DNA from 4 places in the Mesorhizobium sp. AR10 genome. Region 4 is predicted to be linked to each of the others. Evidence: predicted binding sites of a transcription regulator. Region 4 holds the regulator's gene; each other region holds the start of a gene.
The links. Region 4 encodes PhoB, which activates phosphate uptake and scavenging genes when phosphate is short. Its sites were predicted from a motif close to TGTCATNNANCTGTCAT; they were not measured.
Positions count from the first base shown of each region.

Region 1: the regulator PhoB is predicted to act here: its motif matches at 2,260-2,276, upstream of LHFGNBLO_RS04640 (ceramide glucosyltransferase).
Region 2: the regulator PhoB is predicted to act here: its motif matches at 5,041-5,057, upstream of LHFGNBLO_RS26930 (RNA degradosome polyphosphate kinase).
Region 3: the regulator PhoB is predicted to act here: its motif matches at 4,517-4,533, upstream of LHFGNBLO_RS19445 (esterase-like activity of phytase family protein).

Region 1 is NZ_CP080524.1:240,405-247,929, reverse strand. Features, by position in the region: gene argF (ornithine carbamoyltransferase) at 1-485, shown strand, start outside; gene LHFGNBLO_RS04650 (Hsp33 family molecular chaperone) at 564-1,592, shown strand; gene apaG (Co2+/Mg2+ efflux protein ApaG) at 1,782-2,174, opposite strand; gene LHFGNBLO_RS04640 (ceramide glucosyltransferase) at 2,383-3,540, shown strand; gene LHFGNBLO_RS04635 (O-succinylhomoserine sulfhydrylase) at 3,591-4,781, opposite strand; SAM riboswitch at 4,839-4,916, opposite strand; gene LHFGNBLO_RS04630 (2'-deoxycytidine 5'-triphosphate deaminase) at 4,999-6,093, shown strand; gene LHFGNBLO_RS04625 (ABC transporter substrate-binding protein) at 6,188-6,955, shown strand; gene araD1 (AraD1 family protein) at 7,120-7,525, opposite strand, start outside.
Region 2 is NZ_CP080524.1:4,813,150-4,820,674, forward strand. Features, by position in the region: gene LHFGNBLO_RS26915 (DoxX family protein) at 116-538, shown strand; gene LHFGNBLO_RS26920 (DoxX family protein) at 788-1,210, shown strand; gene ppx (exopolyphosphatase) at 1,243-2,775, opposite strand; gene LHFGNBLO_RS26930 (RNA degradosome polyphosphate kinase) at 2,775-4,976, opposite strand; gene LHFGNBLO_RS26935 (zinc-finger domain-containing protein) at 5,122-5,367, shown strand; gene LHFGNBLO_RS26940 (FAD-dependent monooxygenase) at 5,387-6,610, shown strand; gene LHFGNBLO_RS26945 (TIGR02117 family protein) at 6,601-7,269, opposite strand; gene LHFGNBLO_RS26950 (amino acid ABC transporter ATP-binding protein) at 7,386-7,525, opposite strand, start outside.
Region 3 is NZ_CP080524.1:3,301,929-3,309,453, forward strand. Features, by position in the region: gene LHFGNBLO_RS19430 (hypothetical protein) at 1-251, shown strand, start outside; gene LHFGNBLO_RS19435 (MATE family efflux transporter) at 372-1,844, opposite strand; gene LHFGNBLO_RS19440 (L,D-transpeptidase) at 2,055-2,849, shown strand; gene LHFGNBLO_RS19445 (esterase-like activity of phytase family protein) at 2,929-4,410, opposite strand; gene LHFGNBLO_RS19450 (response regulator transcription factor) at 4,559-5,260, opposite strand; gene LHFGNBLO_RS19455 (PAS domain-containing sensor histidine kinase) at 5,705-7,525, shown strand, end outside.
Region 4 is NZ_CP080524.1:1,656,934-1,664,458, reverse strand. Features, by position in the region: gene LHFGNBLO_RS11585 (ATP-binding cassette domain-containing protein) at 1-164, opposite strand, end outside; gene LHFGNBLO_RS11580 (sugar ABC transporter permease) at 179-1,507, opposite strand; gene xylF (D-xylose ABC transporter substrate-binding protein) at 1,657-2,697, opposite strand; gene LHFGNBLO_RS11570 (ROK family protein) at 3,071-4,315, shown strand; gene phoB (phosphate regulon transcriptional regulator PhoB) at 4,331-5,020, opposite strand; gene phoU (phosphate signaling complex protein PhoU) at 5,037-5,744, opposite strand; gene pstB (phosphate ABC transporter ATP-binding protein PstB) at 5,786-6,610, opposite strand; gene pstA (phosphate ABC transporter permease PstA) at 6,628-7,525, opposite strand, start outside.

The sequences.
Region 1 (7,525 bases), 1.4 Mb from region 4:
AGGAGCATCGCGGTCCGGTGGCCGGCAAGACCATCGCCTGGACGGGCGACGGCAACAATGTGCTGCATTCGCTGCTGGAGGCCTCGGCGCGGTTCCGCTTCAACCTGAATGTCGCCGTGCCAGAAGGCAGCGAGCCGGCACAAAAGCATGTCGACTGGTCGAAGGCGCATGGCGGCAAGCTGAACTTCACCCGTTCGCCCGAGGAAGCCGTTCATGAAGCCGATTGCATCGTCACCGATTGCTGGGTATCGATGGGCCAGGAACACCGCGCGCGCGGTCACAATGTCTTCTCGCCCTATCAGGTCAATGCGACACTGATGGCCAAGGCAAAGCCGGACGCCCTGTTCATGCACTGCCTGCCGGCGCATCGTGGCGAAGAGGTCACCGACGAGGTCATCGACGGACCGCATTCCGTGGTGTTCGACGAGGCCGAAAACCGGCTCCATGCCCAGAAGGCGGTTCTGGCGTGGTGCCTGGGCGCTTGATCCGGGAGCGCGTGATGCCTATCTGCGGGCCATCACGCAAAAACCGCGCGTTTCGACGCATGCGCCCCGGAGGGCGGCATGGCCGCGCCCCGGAGCTTTGTCATGTTGGAAACTCATCAATTGGCTGAACAACCCAAACTCGGCGAATTCGGCTACGCCGGCGACGATCATGTCGTGCCCTTCGAGGTCGGCCCGCTCGACGTGCGCGGCCGCACCGTCCAGCTCGGGCCGATGCTCGACGCCATCCTCAGCCGCCACGACTACCCCGAGCCGGTCGCCCGCCTGCTGGCGGAAGCCTGTGTGCTGACGGTCCTGCTCGGCACCTCGCTCAAATTCGAGGGCAAGTTCATCCTGCAGACCCGTACCGACGGGCCGGTCGACATGCTGGTCGCGGATTTCTCCACGCCGCAGGCGCTGCGCGCCTATGCGCGCTTCGATGCGGACCGGCTGGAGGCGTTGGTGGCTGCCGGCGAGACTTCGCCGCAGACGCTGCTTGGCAACGGCGTGCTGGCGCTGACTATCGATCAGGGCGCCCACACGCAGCGCTACCAGGGCATCGTCCAGCTCGACGGCGAAACGCTGGAAGAGGCCGCCCGCACCTATTTCCGTCAGTCGGAGCAGATCCCCACCGATCTCAGGCTTTCAGTGGCCAAGCTGTTGACGCCCGGCGTCGGCGGCGCCCGCCAGCAATGGCGCGCCGGTGGCCTTTTGGCGCAGTTTCTGCCGCAATCGCCCGAACGCATGCGCGTGCCGGACTTGCCCGGCGGCGACGGCGATCCGCGTGAGGAAATCCACGATCCGGCCGACAATTCATGGCAGGAGTTGCTGGCGCTGCTCGGCACCATCGAGCCGACCGAACTGATCGACCCGACCATCGGCGCCGAGCGGCTGCTTTATCGGTTGTTCCACGAGCATGGTGTCCGCGTCTTCGGCGGCGTCCCGGTCGCCGACCAGTGTTCGTGCTCGCGCGACAAGATCCGCGGCATACTCGAAGGCTTTTCCGCCGACGAGATCAAGGACAGCACCGAGGATGGCGGCATTCACGTGGCCTGCGAGTTCTGCTCGAAGCAATATGACTTCGACCCTTCGGAGTTTGCGGCTCAGTAAGTCTCTTCCTTCTCCCCGTTTTCGGGGAGAAGGTGCCCGAAGGGCGGATGAGGGGCAGCGTGACCGTCGGCAAATGGCCGCGCCATTCACTAGACGCCCTTGTGCGTGGAAGATAATCTCATCGGTCCGGCGCCGCGCCTCATTGCCCTGCCGGGCATTTCTACCCGTATAAAGACGGGGAGAAAGTCGCTAATTCACCGTTCGCCGCGTGCCCGGCAGGTCGAGCGAGAAGGCGGGGATGGCGATGTCGAACGTCTCGCCCCGCTTGTTGCGCATCGTGTAGTGGCCGACCATGATGCCGGACGGTGTCGAGAGCGGGCAGCCGGACGTATACTGATAACTGTCGCCGGGGTTGAGTTCGGGCTGGTCGCCGACCACGCCGGCGCCGCGCACTTCCTCGACCCGGCCGGTGCCGTCGGTGATGTGCCAATAGCGCGATAGAAGCTGCACGAAATCGTCCGACTGGTTGTCGATGGTCACCTGATAGCCCCAGACATAACGGTTCTCCGCCGGATCCGAGCGATCCTCCAGATAGAACGGCCTGACCTGCACTTCGATGTTGTGCGTAACGGCGCGGTACATTGGCTACTCCAAGACCATACGAACGGAACTGTCGGCGCTCTCCCCGGCTTGGTCAACGACCTCAAGGGCAGGTGCCGACAAACAATGTCATTTAAGTGACACACGACAATGATGGTGTGCGCAGGCTTGTGCCGGGCGACTCAGCGCTCTGTCGAACTGTTGAAAACGGCTGTTCGTGGCCAGGTTTTCCCGGAGTGACCAGATCCCGATGGAACTGACCTTCATAGCCGCCCTGCTTTCGTCAGCCCTGCTTCTTTCAAACCTCGCCAGCATCCTGCTCGCCTCATCGCGGCTTAAGCGGCCGCGCATCATCCCGCCGCCCGTCGGCAATCAGCCGCCGGTGTCGATCGTGGTGCCGTCGCGTGGTGTCGAGCCGTTTACGCAGGAGACGCTGGCGCGCGCCTTTGCGCTCGACTGGCCGCGCTACGAACTCGTCTTCTGCGTCGCTCATGCCGACGATCCGGTGGTCAAGCTGATAAACAGGGCGATCGCCCTGTTTCCGAAGACACCGGCCCGGCTGCTGATTGGCGACGACCGCATCAGCGGCAATCCGAAACTCAACAATTGCGTCAAGGGCTGGGAAGCGGCGCGGCACGACTGGGTCATCCTTGCCGATTCCAACGTGCTGATGCCGAAGGACTATGTCCAACATTTGCTGGCGGCGTGGCGGACCGACACCGGCCTGGTCTGCTCGACGCCGATCGGCTCGCGGCCGGACGGGTTCTGGGCGGAGGTCGAATGCGCCTTCCTCAACACGCTGCAGGCCCGCTGGCAATATGCCGGTGAGGCACTTGGCCTCGGCTTCGCCCAGGGCAAGAGCATGTTGTGGAACAAGCCGATGCTCGACGCCAATGGCGGCATCCGCGCGCTTGCTGCCGAGATCGCCGAGGACGCCGCCGCGACCAAGCTGGTCAACGGGCTCGGATTGCGCGTCAATCTTGTCGCCTCGCCCTTCGAGCAGCCGCTCGGCCAGCGCACGCCTGGCGAAATCTGGTCGCGCCAGGCTCGCTGGGCTCGCCTGCGCCGCGTCACATTTCCGCTGTTCTTCGCGCCCGAGATATTCACCGGGGCGGCGGTGCCACTGGCGCTGGCGCTGATGGCGGCGGCTGGTGCCGGCTTCAGCCTGCCGGCAACCGCGATTGCCGTGCTGGCAGTCGCCTACCTGCCGGAATGCGCCCTGGCCTCGGCCAAGGGCTGGTACCTGTCGCTGCGCATGGTCCCGGCGATGATCGCGCGTGACGTAATGCTTCCCGCCATCTGGGCGCGCGGCTGGCTCGGCTTCGCCGTCGACTGGCGCGGCAACGCAATGACCATCCGCACCAAGGCCATGGCGGCCGAACTGGAAGAGACGCCGTCGGGCGCCTGAGTGGTAGCGCCCGCCTCCTGGCAGGTGAGAGTGTCCTGCCTGACAGCGCCCTATTTGGCTGACTTGAGCGCCTGTTCGATGTCCGCGAGCAGATCGTCCGCGTCCTCGAGGCCGACGGACAACCTCAGCGTGCCCGGGCCGATGCCGAGTTCGGCACGGGCTTCGTCGCTGAGGTTCTTGTGCGTCGTCGTCGCCGGATGGGTGATCAGGCTCTTGGCGTCGCCGAGATTGTTGGAGATCAGCACGATGTCGAGCGCGTTCTGGAAGGCGAAGGCCGCCTGCTTGCCGCCCTTGACGTCAAGGCAGATCAGCGTCGAACCACCCGACATCTGCTTCTTGACCACAGCCGCCTGCGGGTGGTCGGCACGGCCCGGATAGATGACGCGCGCGATTTCCGGCCGCTCTGCCAGGAAGTCTGCGATTTTGCCCGCACTTTCCGTCTGCTGGCGCACGCGCAGCGTCAGCGTCTCCAGCCCCTTCAGCAGCGTCCAGGCGTTGAACGGCGAGAGGCTGGGGCCGGTGTGGCGGAAGTAGTCGTGCAGGTTCTCGTCGATCCATTTCTTGTCCGACAGGATGACGCCGCCCAGGCATCGCCCCTGGCCGTCAATATGCTTGGTCGCCGAATAGACGACGATGTGAGCGCCAAGCTGCAAAGGCTTTTGCTGCAAGGGGGTGGCAAAGACGTTGTCTACGATCAGCCGCGCACCGATCGAATTGGCAAGCGCGGCGACAGCGGCGATGTCGACCACTTCCAGCGTCGGATTGGTCGGGCTTTCCAGGAAGAACAGTTTGGTGTTCGGCTTGACCGCCTTTTCCCAATTGGCGATGTCGGTGCCGTCGACCAGCGTTGCCTCGATGCCGTATTTCGGCGCCAGCGTCTCGATTACCCAGCGGCAGGAGCCGAACAGGGCGCGGGCCGCCACGATATGGTCGCCGGCCCTGGCGCTGCACAGGAGGGCCGCGGTCACCGCCGCCATGCCGGAAGCGGTGGCGCGAGCGTCCTCGGCACCTTCCAGCGCGCACATGCGCTTTTCGAACATGTCGACCGTGGGATTGGCGTAGCGCGAATAGATGAAACCCGGCTCTTCGCCCTTGAAGCGCGCTTCGGCGGCTTGCGCGGTCTCGTAGACATAGCCCTGGGTGAGGTACATCGCCTCGGACGTTTCGCCGAATTGGGAACGCAAGGTCCCGGCATGCACGAGTGCGGTCTGAGGCTTCCAGTTACGCTTCTTGGTGCTCATCGCTTTTGTTCCAGACACAAAAAAACCGGCCGCGAAAGTCGCAACCGGTCCATACGGCCTTGCGGCCCGACGGTCCTTTAGCGACTTGTTTAACGTGGCTGCAAGCCGACCGGCCAAATCACCACGGGATAACGACCCTTTAGACCCGCACCGCGCTTGCGTCAATTCCCGGCTTGATTAAGAGGTTTGTACCAGTGGCCTTCGAGCGGAGCCAGCTTTGCGGCAGACAGGCATTCTTCCCGATCAGGATATTTCCGCGCTTTTCCAATCGGGCGCGCTGAAGTCGCCGCGCGCCCTCGATGCCGACCAGATCCAGCCGGCCAGCCTTGATCTCAGGCTTGGCGACAAGGCCTGGCGCGTGCGCGCCTCCTTCCTTCCAGGCCCCAGCCACCGCGTCGCCGAAAAGCTCGACAGGCTGAAGCTGCACGAAATTGATCTTGCCGACGGCGCGGTGCTGGAAACAGGCTGCGTCTATATCGTGCCGCTGCTCGAAAGCCTGGCGCTGCCTGCCGAGGTTTCCGCTTCGGCCAATCCGAAGAGCTCGACCGGGCGGCTCGACATCTTCACCCGCGTGATGACCGATCGCGGCCACGAGTTCGACAAGATCGCTGCCGGCTACAACGGTCCGCTCTATCTGGAGGTCAGCCCGCGTACCTTCCCGATCGTGGTCCGCACCGGCTCGCGGCTGTCGCAGATCAGGTTCCGCACCGGCAATGCACTTTTGTCGGAAGCCGAGCTGAGCGAATTGCATCGTGCCGAGATGCTGGTCGCCACCGAGCCGCCCAACATTTCCGGCGGCGGTATCGCGCTGTCGATCGATCTCGACGGCGACAAGGACGGTCTGGTCGGCTATCGCGGCAAGCATCACACCGGCCTGGTCGATGTCGACAAGCGCGCCGCGCAGGATGTCGTCGACTTCTGGGAGCCGCTCTACAAGAGCGGCGCCGGCGAACTGGTGCTCGATCCCGACGAATTCTACATCCTGGTTTCGCGCGAGGCGGTGCACGTGCCGCCGCTCTACGCCGCCGAGATGACGCCCTTCGATCCGCTGGTCGGCGAATTCCGCGTCCACTATGCCGGCTTCTTCGATCCCGGCTTCGGCCATTCGGCGTCCGGCGGCACCGGCAGCCGGGCAGTGCTCGAAGTGCGCAGCCATGAGGTGCCGTTTATCCTCGACCATGGCCAGATCGTCGGGCGGCTGGTCTACGAACACATGCTGAAGCGGCCGCAGGCGCTCTACGGCACCGATCTCGGCTCCAACTACCAGGCGCAGGGCCTGAAGCTGTCCAAGCACTTCCGCGCCGCCCGCTGAACTTCCAATCTCCGTCAGACTGCGCTTGCCTGACCGGGCGCGCCATGCTTGGCTGTGCCGGCCGTCAAACGACAAAACTGCTAGGGGAACAAAAATGCAGATTTCGAGATGGATCATATCGGCAGCAAGCGCTGCGATGCTGGCAGCCGGCGCCTTGTCGGCGCAGGCACAGGAAAAATTGAAGATCGGCACCGAGGGTGCCTATCCGCCGTTCAACACCATTACATCGGACGGCAAGGTTGTCGGCTTCGACATCGACATCGCCGATGCGCTTTGCGCTCAGATGAAGGTCGAATGCGAAATCGTCACGCAGGACTGGGATGGCATCATTCCCGCCCTACAGGCCAAGAAGTTCGACGCCATCATCGCCTCGATGAGCATCACCGAGGAGCGCAAGAAGCAGGTCTCCTTCACCAACAAATACTATACGACCCCGCTTTCTCTGGTGGCGCCGAAGGACAGTGATCTCACTTCGACCGAACCTGCGGCACTTGCTGGCAAGACTGTGGGCGCCCAGGCGTCGACCACCCAGGCTACCTATGCCCAGGATGTCTATGGCAAGGCCGGCGCTGAAGCAAAGCTCTACCCGACCCAGGAAGAGGCGATCACCGACCTGCAGAATGGCCGTCTCGACGCTGTCATTTCAGACAAGTTCGTGCTTACGGACTGGCTGAAGAAGTCGAGCGAGGACTGCTGCAAGCTGGTTGGCGACGTCAAGGGCACCGAGACGGAAGCCGGCATCGCCGTTCGCCTGGAGGACACCGCGCTGCGCGACAAGCTCAACGCGGCAATCGACGCCATCGTCGCCGACGGCACCTACAAGAAGATCCAGGCCAAATATTTCGACTTCGATATTTATTGAGGGTGAAGCTGCAATCTCCCCCTTTGAGGGGAGATGGCCGGCAGGCCAGAGGGGTCGCTGCGCGTAGAACGCCAACGCCGTCTGGTGTCGCGGAAGACGTCGGCGCTCCACGCGCGGCGAGCCCCTCTGTCGCCTTTGGCGACATCTCCCCCTCGAGGGGGAGATCAGGCGCTACAGCGCGCCTTCACCGCCACTTTCACCGGCTGCTCGATTTCGAGCGGGTTGCGCAGTGGCAGGCCGAAATCCTGGGCCTCGATTTCGAACGTGTCGCCGGCCTGCGTCCTGATGCCGTCCGCGAACGACAGCGTTGCCGTGCCGAACATATGCACATGCACGTCGCCCGGCTGACGGAAGGCCGAATATTTGAAATGGTGATGTTCGAGATTGGCGATGGTGTGCGACATGTTCGCCTCGCCCGACAGGAACGGCTTCTCCCACAGCACCTTGCCGTCGCGAACGATGCGCGAGGCGCCCCTGATATCGGGCGGCAGGTCGCCGATCAGAATTTCGGGCCCGAACGAGGCGTTGCGCAGCTTGGAATGCGCCAGGAACAGATAATTCACGCGCTCG
Region 2 (7,525 bases), 3.0 Mb from region 4:
ACGCTCGATCACAAAAACGTCATCCCGGTGAACGAACTGTCGCCGGATAGGCATCTTTGGTGAACAGTCGCCCTGCTCTATCTGGGAACGTATTGCAACCTCCCGGAGAGTCACCATGTCCATCAACACTTCCATCGCCGGTTCCGGCGCCGCTTCCAACGCATCAACCACCATCCTCCTCGGCCGCATCCTGCTGGCGGTCATCTTCCTGCTTTCCGGTTTCGGCAAGCTCACGGCCATTGCCGGCACCGCTGGCTATTTCGGTAGCCTCGGCCTGCCGCTGCCGACCGTAACCGCCATTGTCGTCGGCCTCATCGAACTGCTCGGCGGCCTTGCCATCCTGGTCGGCTTTCAGACGCGGATCACTGCCTGGGTGCTGGCGATCTTCACCCTCGCCACGGGCCTGGTTGCCCACACCGGCTGGGCCGACCAGATGCAGATGATCAGCTTCCTGAAGAACCTGGCGATCACAGGCGGCTTCATCGTGCTGGCTTCCTCGGGCGCCGGCGCCTATTCGGTCGACGCCAAGCGCGGCTGAGCCATCTCCCAGCTAACGATGAAAGAAGCGGCGCGGAATTTTCCGCGCCGCTTCTTCGTTATCAGTCTAAAGCGCGTCGCGTTGAAACGGATTCAGTTGACGCACTTTAGGTCTTTGTTTTGATGCATGTCGTTGTCCCAAAACCGCTGCGCACTTTTGGGCGACACGCATAGGCGTCCGAGCCCGCTGTTTCTGGTAGACTGGGGATGCCGGGATCTGGCCAGCCGGCCACCCGCAAGGGAGGTGACCATGCCCCGCAACGCACTGCTTCTGCTGTCCCGCCTGTTGCTCGCCGCTTTGTTGGTGTCATCCGGTTTCCAGGCGCTTGCCAACATTTCCGGCACATCAGACTATTTCGCCGGCCTCGGCCTGCCGCTGCCGTTGCTTGCCGCCTGGGGCACCGGCCTGTTCGAGCTGATCGCAGGGCTCGCCATCCTTGTCGGCTTCCAGACGCGGATCGTGGCGCTGCTGCTCGCCGCTTTCTGTATCGCAGCAGGCTTCATCGGCCACTACGGCCAGGGTGGCGACGATGCGACGCTGATCTTCCTCCATTCGCAGATGCTGATGAAGGACATCGCGATTGCTGGTGGTTTCCTGGCGCTGGCGATGGCAGGGGCCGGCGCCTGGTCGATCGACGGCCGCACCTTCGGCATCGGGTCTGAGGTTACTTGACTGAAACGGGGCTATTTTGACCGAACCAGGCTCTACTTCACCGAAACGCTCGGGCCACCCTCGACCGCCAGCACCAGCCGGCGGTTGGTGATCCGCGCCAGTTGCGCCAGCCTTCCGGCCGGCCGCTCGCCATAGAGATCAGACAGCGGCGCCGGCAGCACCAGCGCAAGCGCGCCATTGGGGCGGCTTTCCCATTTCAGCCTGGGCATGACGCCTGGCATTGCCGCCGTCAGCAGGTAGACGACACGCAGCAGTGCAGCCAACACGCGGGCGCGATCGAGGTAGCGCGGTGTCGCCAGCCCGCGGATTTCCGGAACGGCTTCGTTGAATACGCCCTCATGGCGAAACAGACCAACAAGCGCCAGGAAGGCGCGGCCGGGATGATCGACGCCGATGAAGGAGGCGTGAGCGATGATGTTGAGCGACTGCTTGCCGCGATACTCGGGATGGGCGCGCCAGCCGATATCGGCAAGCAGGCAGGCGGCCTGGCGGTAGCGAGCCTCGTCCTCGGTCTCGTCGATGCCGAAGGCGGCGAACGCCTTGCCGGTCCACTCGACAAGCTCATGCGCGTGGGTGACCGAACGCGAGCGCAGTCGGGCTAGTTCTTCCGAGGCCGAAATCAGCGGATCGGCCTTCTGCTCGGCCGCATCGAGCAGCGAATAGAGAAACCCCTCGCGCACGCCGAGCGCCGAGACGATGATCTTCGACGGCTGCATCGCCGCCATGATCTCCTGCAGCACGATAGCGCCATAGGGCAGCAGCGAGCGGCGGTTCTTGGAGACGCCCTCGATCCCCTTGACCTTCTCGATCTCGCCTTTCGCCACCTGCTTGAGGAAGTTCGCCGCACTGTCGGCTGAGATTTCGTAGTGGTGCATGACGCCGAGCGGATAGTTGCTCATTTCCATGTGCAGCCGGGCGAGATTTCGCCAGGTGCCGCCGACCGCATAGAACGCCCTGCCCTGCCCGCCTTTCAAGAGCTTCGCCCGCGCCAGTTCCTCGCGCGCGATCTTTGCCGCCTGGGCCAGCGAATTCTTGGCCATATCCTGCAAGCGCAGGCCGCCCAGCGGCAGCGTGATGCCGTCGCCGATCGCCTCACCGTTGACGTCGATCAGTTCGAGGCTGCCGCCACCAAGGTCGCCGGCAATGCCGTTGGCCGGATGGAAGCCGGAAATGACGCCGAGCGCCGAATAATGCGCTTCCTGGCGGCCGCTCAGCACCCGGATCTCGGTCTTGAGCACGTCTTCGGCGCGGTGGATGAAGTCGGGGCCGTTGACCGCCTCGCGAGCGGCGGCGGTCGCCAGCACATAAATGTGCTCGGCGCCGACCTGGTCCGACAGCGCACGGAAGCGCCGGAACTCCTCCATCGAGCGCGTTACCGCCTCGGGGTCGAGCTTTCCCGTCGAAACGATGCCGCGGCCGAGGCCGGCGAGCATCTTTTCGTTGAACAGCGTGGTCGGCGAACGCGCCAGCCCTTCATAGACGACAAGACGGATCGAGTTAGACCCGATATCGATGATGGACAGCGGTCGGCGGTCCTGAAGCCGGCCCTGGGACGTTGAAATCATCAGCCGGACGCTGCGGCGTTTTTCTTGCGGCGCTTGAACTGCGCGATGCGCTTGGGCGCATGCGACTTCAGCGCATCGCCACGTCCGGACAGGCTCGGATTGGTCATGAAGTATTCCTGCGCGTTGAACGGTTCCTCACCCTCCTCCAGCGTCACGCGCCGGGAGGTTCCGTCAGCCAATACGTCGAAACTTTGCTGGTTGTCCATGATGTTGCCCAGCATGATCTGGCCAAGGATCTGTTCATGCACAGTTGGATTGGTGATCGGCACCATGGTCTCGACGCGGCGATCGAGATTGCGCGGCATCAAATCGGCCGAAGAGATGTAGATGATCGCCCCGTCCGACGGCAGGCCATGTCCGTTGCCGAAACAGTAGATGCGGCTGTGTTCGAGGAAACGGCCGACGATCGACTTCACCCGGATGTTTTCCGACAGCCCAGGCACCTGCGGCCTCAGGCAGCAGATGCCGCGCACGACGAGGTCGATCTCGACCCCGGCGCGACTGGCGTCATAGAGCGCGTCGATGATGATCGGATCGACGAGCGCATTCATCTTCATCCAGATGCGCGCCGGCCGGCCTTCGAGCGCGTGGGCAACCTCATCGGCAATGTGCTTGAGAATGCGGCTTCTCAGCGTGAAGGGCGAAATGGCCAGCCGCATTTCATCGGTCGGCTCGGCATAGCCGGTGATGAAGTTGAACAGCTGGGCGACATCGCGGGCGATCGTCGGATCGGTGGTGAAGAAGGACAGGTCGGTGTAGATGCGCGCGGTGACCGGATGGTAGTTGCCGGTGCCGAGATGCACGTAGTTGCGCAGCTTGCCGTCCTCGCGTCGCACGACCAGCGACATCTTGGCGTGGGTCTTCAGTTCGAGGAAGCCGAACACGACCTGGACGCCGGCGCGTTCGAGGTCGCGCGCCCAGCGGATGTTGGCTTCCTCGTCGAAGCGCGCCTTGAGCTCGACCAGTGCCGTCACCGACTTGCCGGCCTCGGCGGCGTCGACCAGCGCGCGCACGATCGGGCTGTCATTGGAGGTGCGGTAGAGCGTCTGCTTGATCGCCACCACTTCGGGATCGGCCATCGCCTGGCGCAGGAACTGCACCACCACGTCGAAGGATTCGTAGGGGTGGTGGACGACAATGTCCTTCTCGCGGATGGCAGCGAAACAATCGCCGCCATGCTCGCGGATGCGCTCGGGAAAGCGCGGGTTGTAGGGCCTGAACTTCAGGTCGTCGCGGGCAACGGCAACGATCTCGGAAATCTGGCTGAGCGCCAGCGGACCGGTCAGAACGCTTATGCGGCTTGACGACACGCCAAGTTCGCCGCCGACGAAGTCGCGCAATTCGGACGGCATCAGTCTGTCGAATTCGATGCGGATGACCGAACCGCGGCGCCGCCGCTTCAGCGCCGTCTCGAACAGGCGCACGAGATCCTCGGACTCCTCCTCGACCTCGATATCACTGTCGCGGATGATGCGGAACGTGCCGGAACCCTTGACCTCGTAGCCTGGGAACAGCTTGCCGATATAGAGGCCGACCGCTTCTTCGAGCGGGATGAAGCGGACATGGTGCTTGCGGTCCGGCAGGCGGATGAAGCGCTTCAGCGCCACCGGCAGGCGCAGCAGCGCGCTCATCTCCTCGCCATTCTTGCGGTGGCGCAGTTGCAGCGCCATCGAGAAGCCGAGATTGGGAATGAACGGGAACGGATGCGCCGGGTCGATCGACAGCGGGGTCAGCACCGGAAATACCTGTTCCTGGAAATGGTCCTCGAGCCAGGTCTTCTCGTCCTTGGTCAGGTCATCGCGGGTGATGCTCTCGATGCCTTCCTTGTTGAGCAGCAGCATCAGCGCCGAAAGGCTCTTCTGCTGGTCCTCCTGCAGGCGCTCGACCTCGCGCAGCAGCTGTTCGAGCTGCTGCTCGGGCGTGCGGCCGTCCGGGCTTTTGAGCGTGATGCCCTCGCGCACCTGACCGGCGAGACCGGCGACGCGGACCATGAAGAATTCGTCGAGATTGGCCGCCGATATCGACAGGAAGCGGACACGCTCCAGCAGCGGATGGTTGAGATTCAGCGATTCCTCGAGAACGCGGCGGTTGAACTGCAACCAGGAAAACTCGCGGTTGACGAAGCGGTCGGGGTTGCCGCCTTCCGGGCGGGCCACCTCGACATTCACGAATTCGCTCTGCACCGGCTTCAGTTCGTTCATGATTCCTGCTCTTCCCGCACCGTCTGCCGGTTAACCGGCTTAACTTATCCTCTGACAGGCTTTTGCGACAGTTTCATTTCATCGATCTTGCAAAGAGACGGGTTATGATCCAGATGCAGAAGAGATTTGCGTTAAGGAGACGACGATGGCAGGCGGTTCCATTCCCCATTTCCAGAACGATGCGGGCCATCCGGCGATCGACATCGGCGTCAAGGAATTCATGTGCACCGGCGCCAATCCGCCTTTCGACCATCCGCATGTGTTTCTCGACATGGGCGACGACAATGAGAAGGTCTGCCCCTACTGCTCGACGCTTTACCGCTATTCGCCGAAGCTGAAGGCGACGGAAACACAGCCCCCGGGCTGCCTCTATCTCGACCAGGCCGCCTGATTCCCAGACGACAAGCCCAATGAACGACGCGCGGTCCCGGCAGGTCGTCATCGCCGGGGCGGGTGTTGCCGGGCTGACAGCCGCACTGGCCTTCGCCAAACGCGGTCATCCGGTCAAGCTTTTCGAACAAGCGCAGCGCCTCGAAGCCGCCGGCGCAGGCATCCAGCTTTCCCCCAATGCCACGCGCCTGCTTCGCCAGCTCTGCGTGCTCGACCGGCTGTTGCCGGCGGCGGTGCGACCGGAGGCGGTTGTGCTCAAGGACGCAGGAACATTGCGCGAGTTGGCACGGGTGCCGCTGGGACAAGCGGCCGAAACGCGCTGGCAGGCGCCCTATCTCGTCGCCCACCGCGCCGACCTGCAAAGCGCGCTGATGGCGCGCACAGCCGAGCAGCCCCAGATCGAGCTTGTCACCGGCGCCAGCGTTGGCAGCGTCGCCACAGGGCCGCACGGTGTCACTGCAACGGCCGAAATCGCCGGCAAGATCGTCACGGCAGAGGGCTTCATACTAATCGGCGCCGATGGCGTCTGGTCGGCGATCCGCGCACTTGGCAGGCTTTCGACCAGGAGCCGGTTTTGCGGCGAGCTTGCCTGGCGCGCCACGATCCCTGCAGACAGTACTGCCGGGACGGCCTTTGCCGCTGCAGGGGCCGCCAACTGTGTGACCACCTTCCTGCATCCCGGTTTCCATATGGTCGCCTACCCGGTCAGCAAGGGCGCCGCCTTCAACCTGGCCGCCTTCACCAAGGGCGAAAGCATCGCCGAGGGCTGGTCAGGCAATGCCGACACCAAGATCCTCGCCGGCGCCATGCGCGGCACCGCGCCGGCATTGGCCCGGCTGGTCGAGGACGCCGGCCGGTGGACGGCCTGGCCCATCCACACGGTCGACCAGAAACAACCCTGGACGAGCCCTGCCGGCATCGCGCTGATCGGCGACGCGGCGCATGCGATGACGCCGTTTGCGGCGCAGGGCGCGGCGATGGCAATCGAGGATGCCGTCACCCTCGCCGGCGCCATCGCCGCCTCGCCGGCCGATACTGCCCGCGCGCTTGCTGCCTGGGAGCAGGGGCGGCGTCCGCGCGTCGCAAAAGTCGCCCGCCGCGGTGCGGTCAACCGCCTCGCCTGGCACGCTTCAGGACCGGTGGCGATCGCGCGCAACCTGTTCCTGACGATGCGCTCGCCCGAAAAACTCGCCGCCGATCTCGACTGGCTCTATGGCTGGGAGCCCGCCGAGGCTCAATTGTAAAGCCGCATCGACAGGCCGAGCGAGGCCGGCAGCGGGTTCCACCAGCCGGTGCGCAGGCCGGCGACGCGCAGTGCCGACGCCGTCCAGGTGTTGCAGCCGACCAGCGCGTTGAAATGGCCGTTAGCTTCGTAGAAGCGGTCGAACCTGGAATAGGCTGCATCCGGGACAAGGATCGGGCCGTTCGGGCCCTGCTGGAAACTCGCCACGATGAAATCGAGCAGTGCCGTAAAACGCTCCTCGCCGATGTCGAAGCCGGTCACGTTGGGGCGCGGCTCGGGGATCTCGCCGGCGACATCGACATGCATCACCGAGGTGTCGAGAGTCAGCGCCTTGATCACCGGCACCGCCTTCAGCTCGGACCAGGTCGGCGTCTCCAGATAGAAGGCACGGCCGCCCCAGCCGAAGACGATGTAGCGGACCTCCGGACTGTCGGCGGGAATGCCGGCGTTGACCAGGAAATGGAAGCGCTTGCGCACGTCGTCATCGACCGGAATGGCGATGTCGGTGTGGATTGGATTTTTCAGTACCAGTATGTGGCGCGTGCCGGCGGGTGCCGCGGCTGCGGCCCGCCACAGCGGTCGCGGCACCAGCGTGCCGAGCGTCGCAGCAAGCGCAACCGCGACGACCAGCGTAGCGAGGATGCGCCCGAGTTTCCTCATGAGAACCTATCCTGCGATCAGTTGGCGGCGAGATGCGAGTCGACCTACTTTCGACCATAAACGCAAAAGAGCCCGGCCATGGTGTGGCCGTGCTCTCTTGATCTGCGTCGGATCGATCAGTGCAGGATCTGCGACAGGAACAGTTTTGTCCGCTCGTGGCGCGGATGGTCGAAGAACTCGGCCGGCGTGTTCTGCTCGACGATCTGGCCCTGATCCATGAAGATCACGCGGTTGGCGACCTTGCGCGCAAAGCCCA
Region 3 (7,525 bases), 1.6 Mb from region 4:
AGACCGCCACCGGCGACCAGATGGGGCGCGAGGTTCCGCAAATGCTTGCCAATCCCGACATCAGCGAAGCGCAGGTGAAGACGCTGTTCTCGGCGCTGGAAAAGCAGGCGGAGTTCGTCGAGAAACTGCGCATGGCGCTGGAAAAATTCGGCCATGTTTTTTCGATCATCAAGGCGGCCGAGCGGCTCGAGGAGCGCTATGCCGATCTTGCCGCGTCCGTAGCGGAAAAGCTGAAAGCGATGCGAAAGTAGAGACGCCTACTTTTCGATCAACCTCTCGAACCTGGTATCCGGCACGAGCCAGGCCAAGGCGGCCACGACGCCGTCGGTGAATGCCTCGATCCTGCCTTTGTTCATGGTTCCTCCAGTCTTTCAGCCGTTCGGTGTCTCGGGCGCCATGTTCGCGCGCTGGCGCGGCACGCCAAGGCCGGTGTCCGGCGGTTCGCCGGCAACCGGGCGATCCTCGATCATGTGCATGGTGCGCCAGCGGCCAAAGCGATAATAGCCAGCAGCCAGCACCAGCGAGGTGATAGAGCCGGCTGGAAAGCTCCACCACAGCGCTTCTTCGCCGATCACGCTGCGGAGGAAATAGGCGAAGCTGGTGCGCACCAGAAGCACCGAGATCACCAGGATGATCAGCGGCGGCATCACCGCACCAGTGGCGCGCACCGTGGCGAAGAGCACGATGGTGACGCCGAACAGGATGAACGACCACGACGCGACACTGTTGATATGGGTGGCGATGTCGATCGCTGCGCTGTCGCTGCTCAAGAACAGGCTAAGCACCGGGCGGTCGAAAACGGAGAGCAGTGCGACCAGGGAGCCGGTCAGCAGCAGGTTGAAGACCACGCCGGAGGCGGCGATGCGGCCGATCCGGTCCCAGCGTCCGGCGCCGACATTTTGCGCCGCCATCGAGGACACAGCGGCGCCGATGGCCAGAGCCGGCATCTGGATGTAGGTCCAGAGCTGCGCTGCGATGCCGTAGGCGGCGGCAACCTGCGAGCCGTTGGAATTGACCATGCCCATCACCGTCAATGCTGCCGCCGAGATCACGATCATCTGCAGACCCATCGGCACGCCCTTGAAGACGACGATGCGCAGCAGCGCCGGATCCGGCCGCAGCAAGGCCAGATTGGCGCCGGCCAGCCGCAGCGGGTGCTTGCGCGCATAGAGCACGACGAGGATGGCGATCACGCTCACCGTCTGGCCGATCAGCGTCGACATGGCCGATCCGGCGATGCCGAGTTCGGGAAACGGGCCGATGCCGCGGATGAGCAGCGGATTCAAGACGATGTCGAGCACGACGGCCAGCGCCATGAAGACAAACGGCGTGCGCGAATCGCCGGCGCCACGCAGCACCGTCATGACGAAGGACAGCAGGTTCATCATCGGCACGGCGACGAAGATGATGCGCAGATAGGAGCGGGCCAGCGGCAGCGCGTCGGCCGGCGTGCCGAGGGTGCTGAGGATCAGATCGACCCAGATCCAGCCGCAGACCGCGAACAGCACCGAGACGACGAAGAAGAAGGTGGCGCTGGTGCCGACGATGCGCCGGGCTTCGGGCAGGTCACGCGCGCCGACCGACTGCGCAACCAGGATGGTCGCGGCCATGCCGATGCCGAACACCGTGCCGAGGATCAGGAACAGCACCAGATTGGCGTTGGAGGTGGCGGTCAGCGCCGCCTCGCCGAGGAAGCGGCCGACCCAGACGGCGTTGATCGAGCCGTTGAGCGACTGCAGCACGTTGGAGCCGAGCACGGGCAGGGCAAACAGCAGCAGCGTGCGCGGGATCGGGCCGCTGGTCAGGTCGCCGGTTCGCCGGCGCGCAGGCATCTTCTCGTCCATGGCAGGCAACTCGGTGAAGTATCTCTAGTCCGGTCCGCGATGATTGCCGATTTGGCGGGACAGGTCGATGCGACGTCGGAAAATTCTGCCCGGCGTGCCAGAGGCCAATCATGTTCTCAAAGCATCCGGAATGGGATATTGGTCTTGGATGGGTGGGGCCGCATTCCTTACTACATCACTACTACATCTGATGGATAAGCCGGGGGGATCATGTCCGATAGTCCGCTGTTTTCTGAGCGCCTGAACCGGCGCGCGTTTCTCGGTGCATCCGCTTTGGGCGCGGCTTCCGTGGCTCTATCGGCGTGCACCACGACGGACGTCGTCACGCCGCCAGCGGCAGCGCCGCCCCCGCCAAGCGACTCGGCTTTCGGCGCTGCCGCAAGCATGTATGCGGCGCGCGTCGACGAGGGCTATCAACTGCCGGCGATCCCGGTGGCCAAGCTCGATCCAAAGTTCGTGCGCCAGATCGTGCCCGACCCAACCGGAGAAAAACCCGGCACGATCGTCGTCGATACCTCCGAGCACTTCCTCTATCTGGTGCGCGATGGCGGCACGGCTATCCGCTACGGCGTCAGCCTCGGCAAGGCCGGTTTCGAATGGACGGGCAGCGCCGTGGTTCAGGCGCGGAAGAAGTGGCCGGTCTGGACGCCGCCGCCGGAAATGATCCAGCGCCGGCCGGAACTGGCGAAGTACAAGGACGGCATGCCGCCCGGCCCGCAAAGCCCGCTGGGCGCCCGCGCGCTGTATCTGTTCCGCGACGGCAAGGACACGATGTACCGGCTGCACGGCACGCCGGAGTGGGATTCCATTGGCAAGAACGCTTCCTCCGGCTGTGTGCGCTTCATGAACCAGGACATCATCGACCTCTACAGCCGCGTCAACGGCGTCGCGCAGGTCTTCGTGCGCCCGAACCTGTCGGCCGCAGGGAAGATCACCGCCGTGTCGAACAGGACGGCCGAGCCGATCGATGCGGGCGTGCCAAAGGACGCGGAGATGTTGAAGTAAGTGCCTTCACGGCATTGGTGATCGTCGACAACCGGTTTGAAGGCGGACGCGTTCGACGCGTCCGCCTTGAGGGGTGTAGCTAGTTCGTAGCGAGGCTGGGGAGCGTCACCTGGTAGACCAGGAACATGGTGTCGACATCGGCGCCGTCCTCGGCCTTGTAGGGCGCGCCGACCTGGAAGCCGTCCTGGGTGAGGAAGTCGTTGTCGTTGGCGACGAACAGGAAATAGTCGTCGGGCAGCTTCGGATCGAGCACGCTGACCACCGACATCGCCTCCCACTTCTCAGACAGATTGTTCTTGTCGTTCGGCGCGCCGTCATGCAGGCCGAAACGGCCGAGCTCCTTGTTGTCGTTGATGTCGATGAACGGCGTCAGCTTGGCCGGCGTCACCGACGGGTCGAGCACGCCCTTGGGCGCCAGCGGCTTTTCGGCGGCATCGAAGGCGCCGCCGACGATGTCGGTGGCGGCCGAAACATCGACGACAAAGATCTGGCGCAGAAGCGACGTGTCGCCTTTCAGCCCCTGGCCGTTGCCGCTGTCGCGCGCCAGCATCAGGAAGGTCTTGTCGGACAGCGCCACGATCTCGCTCTGCGCGGCAACCTTGGTCTTGCCCTTGTCGTCCTTGAACACCGGGAGCGGCACGACATATTCGTGCGCAAGCTTGAGATGGGCTGGGTCTGAGGCGTCATAGACCAAGGCGCGGGTGTTCTGGCGCGTCGCGCCGGAATCGCCGCCATCCTGCCGGGGCGCCGACTGCAGCACCGCGATGAGGAACTTGCCATCCGGGGTCAGCGCCATGCCTTCGAGGCCCTGGTTGTTCTGGCGGCCGGTCTCGGGGTCCTTCGGATCGGGTTCGGCGGCACCGGGACCAGGATTGTCCGAGGCGAAGTTCGGCGTGCCGTGGCGCATCGGCACCAATGCCGCCGGTGGCTGGGTCGCCGAGAGCAGGTGGCCGTCGGCGGAGAAACGGTAGATGTTGGGGCCGTATTCGTCGGAGATCAACATCGAGCCGTCGGGCAGCCGCGCGATCGCCTCGTTGTCGAGTGCCAGCTTGCCGTTGGCCTCGGGCAATATCGGCATGTCGCCGGCAGCGGCGCGCACGCCGTTGAGCGGGTCAAGGCCGGTGGCATCGGCACCCTTGTCGTCGGTGAGCAGCATGGTGTCGGCGAGCGTTGCCTTGACGCCCGTCTGTTCCTGGCCGGCGGCGGGCGCGGCCCCCGGTGCTACCGGCGCGAACTCGATGCCAATCGTGTTGAGGCGCGGCCGGTAGTCGGTGGTGCCGACGACATTATAGCCACGATCCGGCAGCAGCCAGAGCGAACCCTTGTAGCCGTCCGCGCCATGCGTCCAGCCTGATGTATCGATCGACATGCCGGAGCCGGAGCCGAAGGTCTCGCCAAACTTGTCCTTCTGGTTGGCCGGGATGCGGCCGACGCCGACCAGGCCCTTGTTGACGAAGCTGACGCCGCCGACGGTCGCGGAGTTCTCGGCCAAGGCCGGCGTCAAGGCGGTGAACAGCGCCAGTGCGACGCCGAAAGACACGGTTCGGTGCAGGGTTTTCATGGACATCCTCTTTGTGACAGCCGGAGCGGCCCGAGATTCTGAGAGGCTCCGCGTCGCATCGACGATGCCGCGTATGCCTTTCCGCAAAGCGGTCTAGGACGCGAACATGATACTTGCGTGACAGGGCACACACCGAACCAAGGATAGATCACCGTCGCGGGTACAGGTATCCCACGCCGCGGATCGTCTTGATCAGCTCCGGTTTGGTCGGATCCTTCTCGATCCGGCGGCGCAGCCGGGTGATGCGGCTGTCGATGCTGCGGTCGAAGGGCTCGTCGCCCCTGGGTGGCGCAAGATCGAGCAGTTCGTCGCGACCGATGACCTGCCCGGCCCGGGTGGCGAAGGCCGCCACCAGATCAAGCTCCATCGGGGTCAGCGCCACGGCCACGCCATCGGCGTCTCTGAGGCTTCGCGCGTTTGCATCGAACACATAGGCTCCGAAGGCGAAGTGCCCGGCCGGCAAGATCTCGGCACCGTTCAATCCCTTCGGCCTGCGCCTGCGCAGCACAGCGTCGATCCGTGCCTCCAACTCGGTCGGCGCGAAGGGCTTCACGAGATAGTCGTCGGCACCGACCTCCAGGCCCGCCACCTTGTCGAAGACCGAATCGGCGCTGGTCAGCATGACGATGCCCGTGTCGTGATGCTCACGCAGCCAGCGGGCCAGGCTGAAGCCGTTCTCGCCGGGCATGTTGAGGTCGAGAACGACAAGGTCGGTCTTTGCCGCGGTGATCTCCTCACGCAGTTCGGCGCCGCCGGATGCCGTGCGGACGCTGTAGCCCTTTGCCTGCAGATAATCGGCGATCATGAACGCCACGTCGGTCTCGTCGTCCACGACAATGATGTCGGCCATGCGTTTCCCCGGATGCAAGCGGCGAGCGACCACCTGAGCGTACAGGGCATTCGTCCGGGGTCAACTGCAAGGGTTGCCTTGCCCTGATGTCCGGCTCCGGCTGAAACAATGGCGGTCAGGAAAACTGGCGTCGCGGCATCGTCATGAAACCTCGCCGCGCCAAGGTGCGCGGCAATGCCATCAACGATGCCTAGCCGTCGCGGACGGCCGGCTTGACAGGTCGGGAGCCGTACCATCCACTGGCCATAAGGGAACGGCGCCATCGCGACCGGCGCATCCGTCAGCGGAGATCTCGCCTTGCCGACCCCCTCGAACCCGCCATTGTCCAGGCGTTACGCATTGACGATGGCTACCTGCAGCCTGCCTCTGGTGCTGCTTGTCGCTGGTCTCGGTCTGCATCAGTCATACAGCTGGCAAGCACCGCTTCATCCTTACGCGATCATAATGGTTGGGCTGCTTGTCTTCCTGTTTGCCATGTACAGGATGCTTATGCGCGAGTTTGTCCGTCCGACGGCCATTCAGGGCGCCGACGACGCCGAGCAGGGGCTTGCCCTCGAGGCGCTGGAAGCCAGCGAGCAGCGCTATCGCAGCGTCGTTGAACTGCAGACCGAATTCGTCGTCCGCATGTCGCCCGACGGCTACCTGACCTTCGTCAACGATGCCTATTGCCGGGCATGCCGGATGACGCGTGAACAGCTACTGGACCCGTCCTGGTGCGAACTCGACGTGCTGCCGCCGGACGAGCGGCGCAGGTTTGTCGAGCATCTTGGCCGTCTCACCCCGCAGGCCCCGAATGCCAGCATAGAACTCATCAATGCGATGCCCGATGGCATCAACCGATGGCTGGCGTGGAACGATCACGGCATTTTCGACGACGAAGGCCGGCTGATCGAGGTGCAGTCCGTCGGCCGCGACATCTCCGACCGCGTGTTCGCCGAACAGGCACGCGTCGAGGCAGAGAAGCTTTCGGGGGAGAGGGAGGCGCAGTTTCGCGCCATCGCCGAAGGCGTGCCGCTGCCGATCACCATCTCGGCAATCGAAGGGCCCGAAATCCTGTTCGTCAATGAACCGGCACGCAAGATACTTGGCATCGAGGTTGGCCAGGTCGGAGCAGAAGCGATATCGACCTGGGAAAGCCGTGCCCGGCGCGACGATCTCATGCGGCTTCTGCTGAGAGACGGCATTGTCGACGCGTTCGAAGCCGGCATGACCACCATGCAAGGGTCGAGGATCGATACGCTGGTTTCGGCGCGCCTGATCACGCAGGCCGGTCGTCCCGCCATGCTCGCAGCCGTCACCGACATCACCCGCCAGCGGGAAGCCGATGCGGAGATCGCACGCCAGCGTGAGACGCTGTATCAATCCGAAAAGCTTTCCGCGCTCGGCTCGCTGCTGGCCGGCGTAGCGCATGAACTCAACAATCCGCTGTCCGTCGTCATCGGTTACAGTTCGATGCTGAAGGAATTTTCGACCGACAGCGCGACCGTGGGACGGGCCGACAAGATCCACGCGGCGGCCGAGCGATGCTCGCGGATCGTGCGCACGTTCCTGGCGATGGCGCGCAAGAAGCCGCCGACGAGAGGAACCGTCGACATCAACGAAGTCGTCATCGCCTCGCTGGAACTTGCCGCCTACAGCTTGCGCTCGGCCGGGATCGAGATCCGGACCGAACTGGAGGAAGGACTCGCCAGCATCTGGGGCGACCGGGACCAACTGCATCAGGTCATCACCAACCTGGCGGTGAATGCACAGCAGGCCTTGCTGCAGGTGCCGCATCCGCGGCGGCTGACGATCATCACCACGGGGGAAAACGGCGCCGTCGAGATCGTCGTGGCCGACAACGGTCCGGGCATGTCGGAGACTGTGCGGGCGCGTGCTTTCGAGCCTTTCTACACGACCAAATCGGCCGGCGAGGGCACCGGCGTCGGCCTGTCGGTCTGCCATGGCATCGTGACGGCCCATGACGGCAGCATAGAGCTGGATTCGACCGAGGGCGGCGGGGCACGGTTTACGATCCGGCTTCCGAGCGGCAAGACCGAGGCTTCGGCGCCGGCGACGGCCGGCAAGGCGCCGCCCGCGCCATCGGCGGCCCGCATTCTGGTGGTCGACGACGATGTCGATATTGCCACGATGATCGCCGAGATGCTTAGACGTGATGGCCACGACGTGACCATTGCCGATGATGCGCATGCCGCCCTCAGGGCGATGCGCCACGAAAGGGTCGACCTGCTGATCAGCGACATACGCATGCCCGGCCTCGATGGC
Region 4 (7,525 bases):
TTGATCAGCGTCGATTTGCCTGCGCCGTTGTGGCCGAGCAGCGCCATGACCTCGCCCGGGAAAAGATCGACGGAGGCATCGTCGACCGCGCGAATGCCGCCGAAGGCGATCGAGATGTTGCGCATGTCGATCAGCGGCGTGCCTGTGGGAGCAGTTTTTTCCATGATCGTTCTCCTCCCTAGACCCGCTTGCGGTAGACGGTGTCGAGCCAGACGGCAACGACGAGCACCGCGCCGACGACTATGCTCTGCAGCGGCGAGTCGATGCCGAGCAGCACCATTCCCGACTGCAGCGACTGCATCAGCAGCGCCCCGAGCATGGCGCCCATCACCGTTCCGGCGCCGCCCGCCAGCGACGTGCCGCCGATGACGGCAGCAGCGATGACCAGGAGTTCGTCCAGCGTGCCCAGCGCATTGGTCGACGCGTTGAGACGGGCCGACGAGATCGCCGCGCTGATCGCGGCCAACACGCCCATGATCATGAACACCTTCATGGTCACCCAGCGTGTGTTGATGCCGGCAAGTTCGGCGGCCTCCGGATTACCGCCAATGGCGAAGACATAGCGGCCGAAGCGGGTGCGCTTGGTGATGAAGGTCATGACGATGCCGACGGTGATCGCCATCAGCACCGGTATGGCGATGCCATGGGCGATGAACAAACCGCCTTCGGGAAGGGTGATGCCGTTCTGCAGGGCGTACTGGCGCACGATGCCGATCGGCCAGGGATAGGAATTGGCGATCCAGACGGCGCCAAGAATGGCAACGCAAGCAACCACGCCAAGCAAGGTCTCGGCCCACACGGGACGCAACGGGAACTTGAACCGTTTGCGCTGCGACCGGCCGTTGAGCAGCGCGAAGGCAACCGCCGCACAAGCGACGACGCCGACGATCCAGCTGGCAGTGGCGCCGATCGAACCCCGTGGTCCGCCGCCCATGAGCTGGAAGGTGGCGTCGAGTGGCGCGACCGTGCGCCCGTTGGTTACCAGCCAGGCTGCGCCGCGCCAGACCAGCAGGCCGCCCAGCGTTACGATGAAGGCAGGAACTTCGAGATAGGCTATGATGAAGCCCTGGAATGCGCCGATCAGGAGACCGAGCACCACGCCGGCGGTCAGCGCGATGATCCAGAGCCAGGGATCTCCAAGTTGGAAGCCGATGACGCGAATGAGGAATTCGGCCTGTGCCACGCCCATGATCATACCGATCACGCCTTCGACGGAACCAACCGAAAGGTCGATGTTGCGCATGACGATGACCAGCACCATGCCGGTCGCCATGATCGCGACCGAGGAGGTCTGCACCGACAGGTTCCAGAGATTGCGCGGCGTCAGGAAAAGCCCGCCCGACAGGATGTGAATGCCCACCCAGATGACGAGCAACGCGCCCACCATGCCGAGCATGCGCGTGTCGAGCTCGGTTGCCTTGAGGAAGCGTCCGACGGTGCTGAGTTCGGATGCACGCGCCCGGTCTGCCGGCGTATTGGCGACCGGCGTGTTGGCAGTGTCGGTCATGATGTCCTCCCACCGGTTTGCCGTCTGGCGCGGATGCCGGAAACACGATGCTATTTGCTTTCCGCAGTCATTTGAAGCGGAAAGCCCCTTGAGAAACGCCGCGGCTTTGGAGCCGCGGCGCCGAGATCGAACCGGGATCCGGTTCGGTTTTAGTTACAGGCCGCGACGCTGCCCGCGGCGACGCCCGCACAGACCTCGTCCTTCTTGATCCAGCCGGCATCGATGACGACGTTGAGGTTGTCCTTGGTGATCGCGATCGGCGTCAGGAACAGCGAGTTGGTCTCGTTGCCGCCAGGCGTCGTGAACTTCACGGCGTTCGGGATCTTGTCGAGCGCAGTGCCAGCGGCCAGCTGCGAGGCGATCTCGGCGGCGTTCTTGCCGAGTTCGCGTGCATCCTTCCACACCGACACGGTCTGCGTGCCCAATGCAACGCGGTTCAGTGCGGCATGGTCGCCATCCTGGCCCGACACCGGAACCGATCCTGCCAGCCCTTGCGCCGTCAGAGCGGCGACGACACCGCCGGCGGTGCCGTCATTGGCTGCAACCACCGCATCGACCTTGTTGTCGTTGGCGGTCAGGAACTGCTCCATGTTCTTCTGGGCGTTGGCCGGCAGCCAGCCGTCCGTATAGGCCTCGCCGACATTCTTGATCTTGCCGCTGTCGATGGCGTCCTTCAGCACTTCCATGGAGCCGGCGAACAGGAAATCGGCATTCGGATCGGCACCCGAGCCCTTGATGAAGACGTAATTGCCTTCCGGCTTCACCTTGAACACTTCGCGGGCCTGCATGCGGCCGACTTCCTTGTTGTCGAAGGTCAGATAGAACACATCCTTGTTTTCGATCAGCCGGTCATAGCCGACGACCGGGATGCCTTCATCCAGCGCCTTCTGCACCGCCGGCCCGATGGCCGAGGCGTCCTGCGCAAGGATGATGAGCGCGTTGGCGCCTTGCGAAATCAGGCTCTCGACGTCGGTCAGCTGCTTGCCGGGATTGGACTGCGCGTCGGCGGAAATATACTTGTCGCCGGCGGCCTCGATCGCCGCTTTCATCGCGGCTTCGTCGGTCTTCCAACGCTCTTCCTGGAAGTTCGACCACGAAACGCCAATGACCTTGTCCTTCGCCTGGGCGACCGACGCGAGCGTCAGCGACATGGCGACACCCGCCAGGATGGCGGCTGCGAATCTCTTCATAATATCCTCCCTGCGCCGCGTGCGGCGCGACCAAACTGGCCCGAAGGCCGGCACAAGGCTCTATTTTTTCGAGCCCCGAAAAAATACTGATCTAACACCAGAGCACTGTCAACATCGATTCTGATGGATTTTGATGTGCTGGTGACTTTTTTTCGAGGCTCGGAATAAATAATGACAGGCTCCCCTGCTTCTGCCAATATTTGCTACGGCGTGTCGCCCAAAGTGCGCAGTGGTTTTGGGATGACGACACGCACAGGAACTATACCCTAAAATGCGTCGCGTGAGTCCATTCAGACGCAACGCACTTTAGGCGTCGCCGACGGCCTATACGATCAAGAGAGGCCGCGACGACGACCGGGAGGAAGACAGAACCATGTCGGTTGGAATCCGCCACGACGACTTGCGCCGGCGCAACCGGGCGATGGTGCTTTCGGCCGTGCGCCGGGCCGGCCAGCCGTCGCGCACGGAGATCGCCGCAACCACCGGTCTCAGCCATTCGACCATATCGGCGATTTCCTCGGACCTAATCGGGGAAGGCATCCTGGCCGAGAGCAAGGCCAGCGAGGCTGTCGCGCTGAAACGCGGCCGCCCGCAAGTCGGCCTTGGCCTCAATCCGGAAGCCGCGGCGGTCATGACCGTGGTGCTGTCGCTCAACTTCCTTTCCGTCGCCGTCATCGACTATGCCGGCCAGCTGGTCGCCGAGGAACAGCGCCGGCTGGACACGCTGAGCATGCCGCGCGACGAACTGATCGGGGAATGCGTCGCCATCGTCCGCCGCCGGCTCGAAGACGCCGATCTCGACGTCCACAGCATCGCCCGCATTGCGATGGGCATTCAGGGCATCACCGATTCCCACGCGCGCGCCATGCTGTGGTCACCGATCACGCCGCTGACCGACATTGCTTTCGCCGACATACTGGAGGCCGAATTCGGCATTCCGGCCACGATGGAAAACGACTGCAACATGATGGCGGTGGCGCTGCAGTGGCGCGATCCCGACCGCTACCGTGACGACTTCATCGCCATCCTGCTCTCGCACGGCATCGGCATGGGGCTGGTGCTGAAGGGAGAGTTGTTCACCGGCACCCATTCCTCGGGCGGCGAGTTCGGCCATATGATCCATCGCCCGGGCGGCGCGCTTTGCCGTTGTGGGCGGCGCGGCTGCGTCGAGGCCTATGCCGGCAACTACGCCATCTGGCGCAACGCCAGGCAATTGGGCGAGGACGCCGAGCCGGTCGCCGACGTCAGCGACGCCGACATGCGAACTCTGGCAGCTGCGGCACGTGAGAAAGACGGGCCGGAGCGCGAGGCCTACCGCAAGGCTGGTGAAGCGCTGGGCTTCGGTCTCGGCAGCCTGTTTGCGCTGATCGATCCGGCGCCGGTCGCCATGGTCGGCGTCAGCGCCGCCGCTTTCGACCTGATCGAGCCGGCACTGCGCGAGGCCATCGCCCAGACGGCCGGCGGCCAGCATTCGAAATCGATCTCCTTCGACACCGAGCCGAATGAACTGCCGCTGATCCGCGAAGGCTGCGCCATGCGGGCGCTGAGCTTCGTCGACCAGGAGATTTTCGCACCAGGCGCGCAGGCCCGAACGGTCACCGGAAAGAACGTGGCCTGAATTCAAACCGGGCGACTAGTCTTCCCTGATCGCGTATCCCGCACCACGGATCGTCCGGATGACGTCGGGCATGCGGCCATTGTTGACCGCCTTGCGCAGCCTGCCGACATGCACATCCACCGTGCGTTCGTCGATGTAGATCGTCTCACCCCAGACATTGTCGAGCAGTTGGCTGCGCGAGAACACCCGGCCGGGATGCCGCATCATGAATTCGAGCAGCCGGAATTCGGTCGGCCCGAGCCGGATTTCGCTCTTCTTGCGATAGACCCGGTGCGATTCGCGATCGAGCACGATATCGCCGACCTTCAGCACACTGGACAGCACTTCCGGCTTGGCGCGACGCAGCAACGCCTTCACCCTGGCCATGAATTCCGGCGTCGAGAACGGTTTGACCAGATAGTCGTCGGCCCCCGTCGAGAGGCCGCGCACCCGGTCGCTCTCCTCGCCGCGCGCGGTCAGCATGATGATCGGCAGCCGTTCGGTTTCCGGCCGCATCCTGAGGCGCCGACAAAGCTCGATGCCGGAAACCGCTGGCACCATCCAGTCCAGCACCAGAAGATCGGGGACGTTTTCCTGCAGCCGGATTTCAGCCTCGTCGCCGCGCGTCACCACCTCGACCTGGTAGCCCTCGGATTCGAGATTGTAGCGGAGCAGCACGCCTAGCGGCTCCTCGTCCTCCACCACCATGATGCGTGGCGCGATCATCGACTGGTCACCCCTGTCATGCCGCCGGCGCGGACATCGCCGTTTCGTCCTGCTTGGGACGATTGGCAGGCAATTGTGAACCGGTCAGCACATAGTAGGCGTTTTCGGCGATGTTGGTGACATGGTCGCCGATGCGCTCGAGATTCTTGGCGCAGAACAACAGATGCGTGCATGCGGTGATGTTGCGCGGGTCTTCCATCATGTAGGTCAAAAGCTCGCGAAACACCGAGGTGTATTTGACGTCGATGCGCTCGTCGTTGTTCCTGAGCGTGGCGAGCGCTGCTGCGTCCGCGGCTGCATATTCCTCGATGACCCCTTGCACCTGGACCAGCACCAGCTGCGCCATCACATCGATGGAGTGCGAGAGGTCGCGCGGCGTGACGCTGAGGCCGACGGTGCCGACGCGCTTGGCGATGTTCTTGGCAAGGTCGCCGATACGTTCGAGATCGCCAGCCATGCGGATCGAGCCGACGACCGCACGCAGGTCGTTGGCCATCGGCTGGCGCTTGGCGATTAGCGTGATGGCGCGGTCGTCGAGCTCGCGCTGACGCGCATCCATGATGGCGTCGTCGGAAACGACACGCTGCGCCAATGCGTTGTCCGAATTGAGCAGCGCCTTGGTCGAGCCGCTGACCATCGAGCGGGCCAGGTCGCCCATGTCGCGGATCAGCTGGCTGATCTGCTCCAGATCCTCATCGAACGACGCGACGGTATGTTCACCCATGATCTTCGTCCTCGTGTCTGAAACTTCGCTGTCAGAACCGCTCAGCCGAACCGGCCGGTGATGTAGTCCTGGGTGCGCTTGTCGTCGGGGTTGGTGAACATCTTGTCGGTGGCGCCCTCCTCGACCAGATAGCCGAGATGGAACATCGCCGTGCGCTGCGACACGCGCGCCGCCTGCTGCATCGAGTGGGTGACGATGACGATCGTGTAGTTCTGGCGCAGTTCGTCGATTAGTTCCTCGACGCGAGCCGTGGCGATCGGATCGAGTGCCGAACAGGGCTCGTCCATCAGGATCACCTCGGGCGACACGGCGATGGCGCGCGCGATGCACAGACGTTGCTGCTGGCCGCCGGAAAGGCCGGTGCCTGCCTCCTGCAAGCGGTCTTTGACCTCGTTCCAGATCGCCGCCTTCTTCAGACTCGATTCGACGATCTGGTCCATGTCAGCCTTACGCTTTGCCAGTCCGTGGATGCGCGGGCCATAGGCGACGTTCTCATAGATCGACTTCGGGAACGGATTGGGCTTCTGGAACACCATGCCGACACGCGCCCTGAGTTCGACGACGTCGATGTTCTTGTCGTAGATATCCTCTTCGTCCAGCGTGATCTTGCCGGTCACCCGCGCCGAGTCGATTGTGTCGTTCATGCGGTTGAGGCAACGCAGGAAGGTGGACTTGCCGCAACCGGAGGGGCCGATCAGCGCCGTCACCTGGTTGAGGCGGACGTCGAGATTGACGTCGAACAGCGCCTGCTTGTCGCCGTAGAACACGCCGACCTTGTCGCCGCGCATCTTGATCACTTCGTTCGACTTGGCGTTCATTTTGTCGCCCACTGCGTTTTCAAGGGACTGTTCGGTCATGATGTTCATACCAAAATGCCTTTTTTCTACCAGCGCCGCTCGAACCGACGCCGAAGCACGATTGCGGTGATGTTCATGGCCATGAGGAAGACGAGCAGGATGATGATGGCGCCCGACATACGCTCGACGAAGGCGCGTTCGGCCTCGTTCGCCCACATATAGATCTGCACCGGCAGCGCGGTGGCCGGATCGAAAGGTGTCGTCGGATAATCGGCGACGAAGGCGACCATGCCGATCAGCAGCAGCGGCGCGGTTTCACCGAGCGCACGCGCCAGGCCGATGATGGTGCCGGTAAGGATGCCGGGGGCGGCAAGCGGCAGGATGTGGTGGAACACCATCTGCATCTTGGAGGCGCCGAGACCAAGCGCTGCCGAGCGGATCGACGGCGGCACGGCGGCAAGGGCAGCGCGCGTCGCGATGATGATCGTCGGCAGCGTCATCAGCGTCAGCACAAGGCCGCCGACGAAGGCGGCGGAGCGCGGCATGCCGAGGAAGTTGATGAAGACCGCAAGGCCGAGCAGACCGAAGACGATCGAAGGCACCGCGGCCAGATTGTTGATGTTGACTTCGATCAGGTCGGTGAAGCGGTTCTTCTTGGCGAACTCCTCCAGATAGATGGAGGCGGCGACGCCGATCGGCAGCGCCAGCAGCAGCACGATCACCATCATGTAGAACGAGCCGATGATCGCCACGCCCATGCCTGAGGTTTCCGGGCGGCTGGAGGCACCATAGGTGAACAGGCCGGTGTTGAAATGCTCTGCCATTGCGCCGTCGGCCCTGAGCTTGTTCATCCAGGCGATCTGCTGGTCGGAAACCTTGCGGCGTGCTTCCTCGACGCCGAGGTCGATCTGGCCCTTGAAGGCCGAGTCGAGATTGGCGGCAGCGAGAATGTTGACGTCGCGCGTCAAGCCGATCACCGACGGA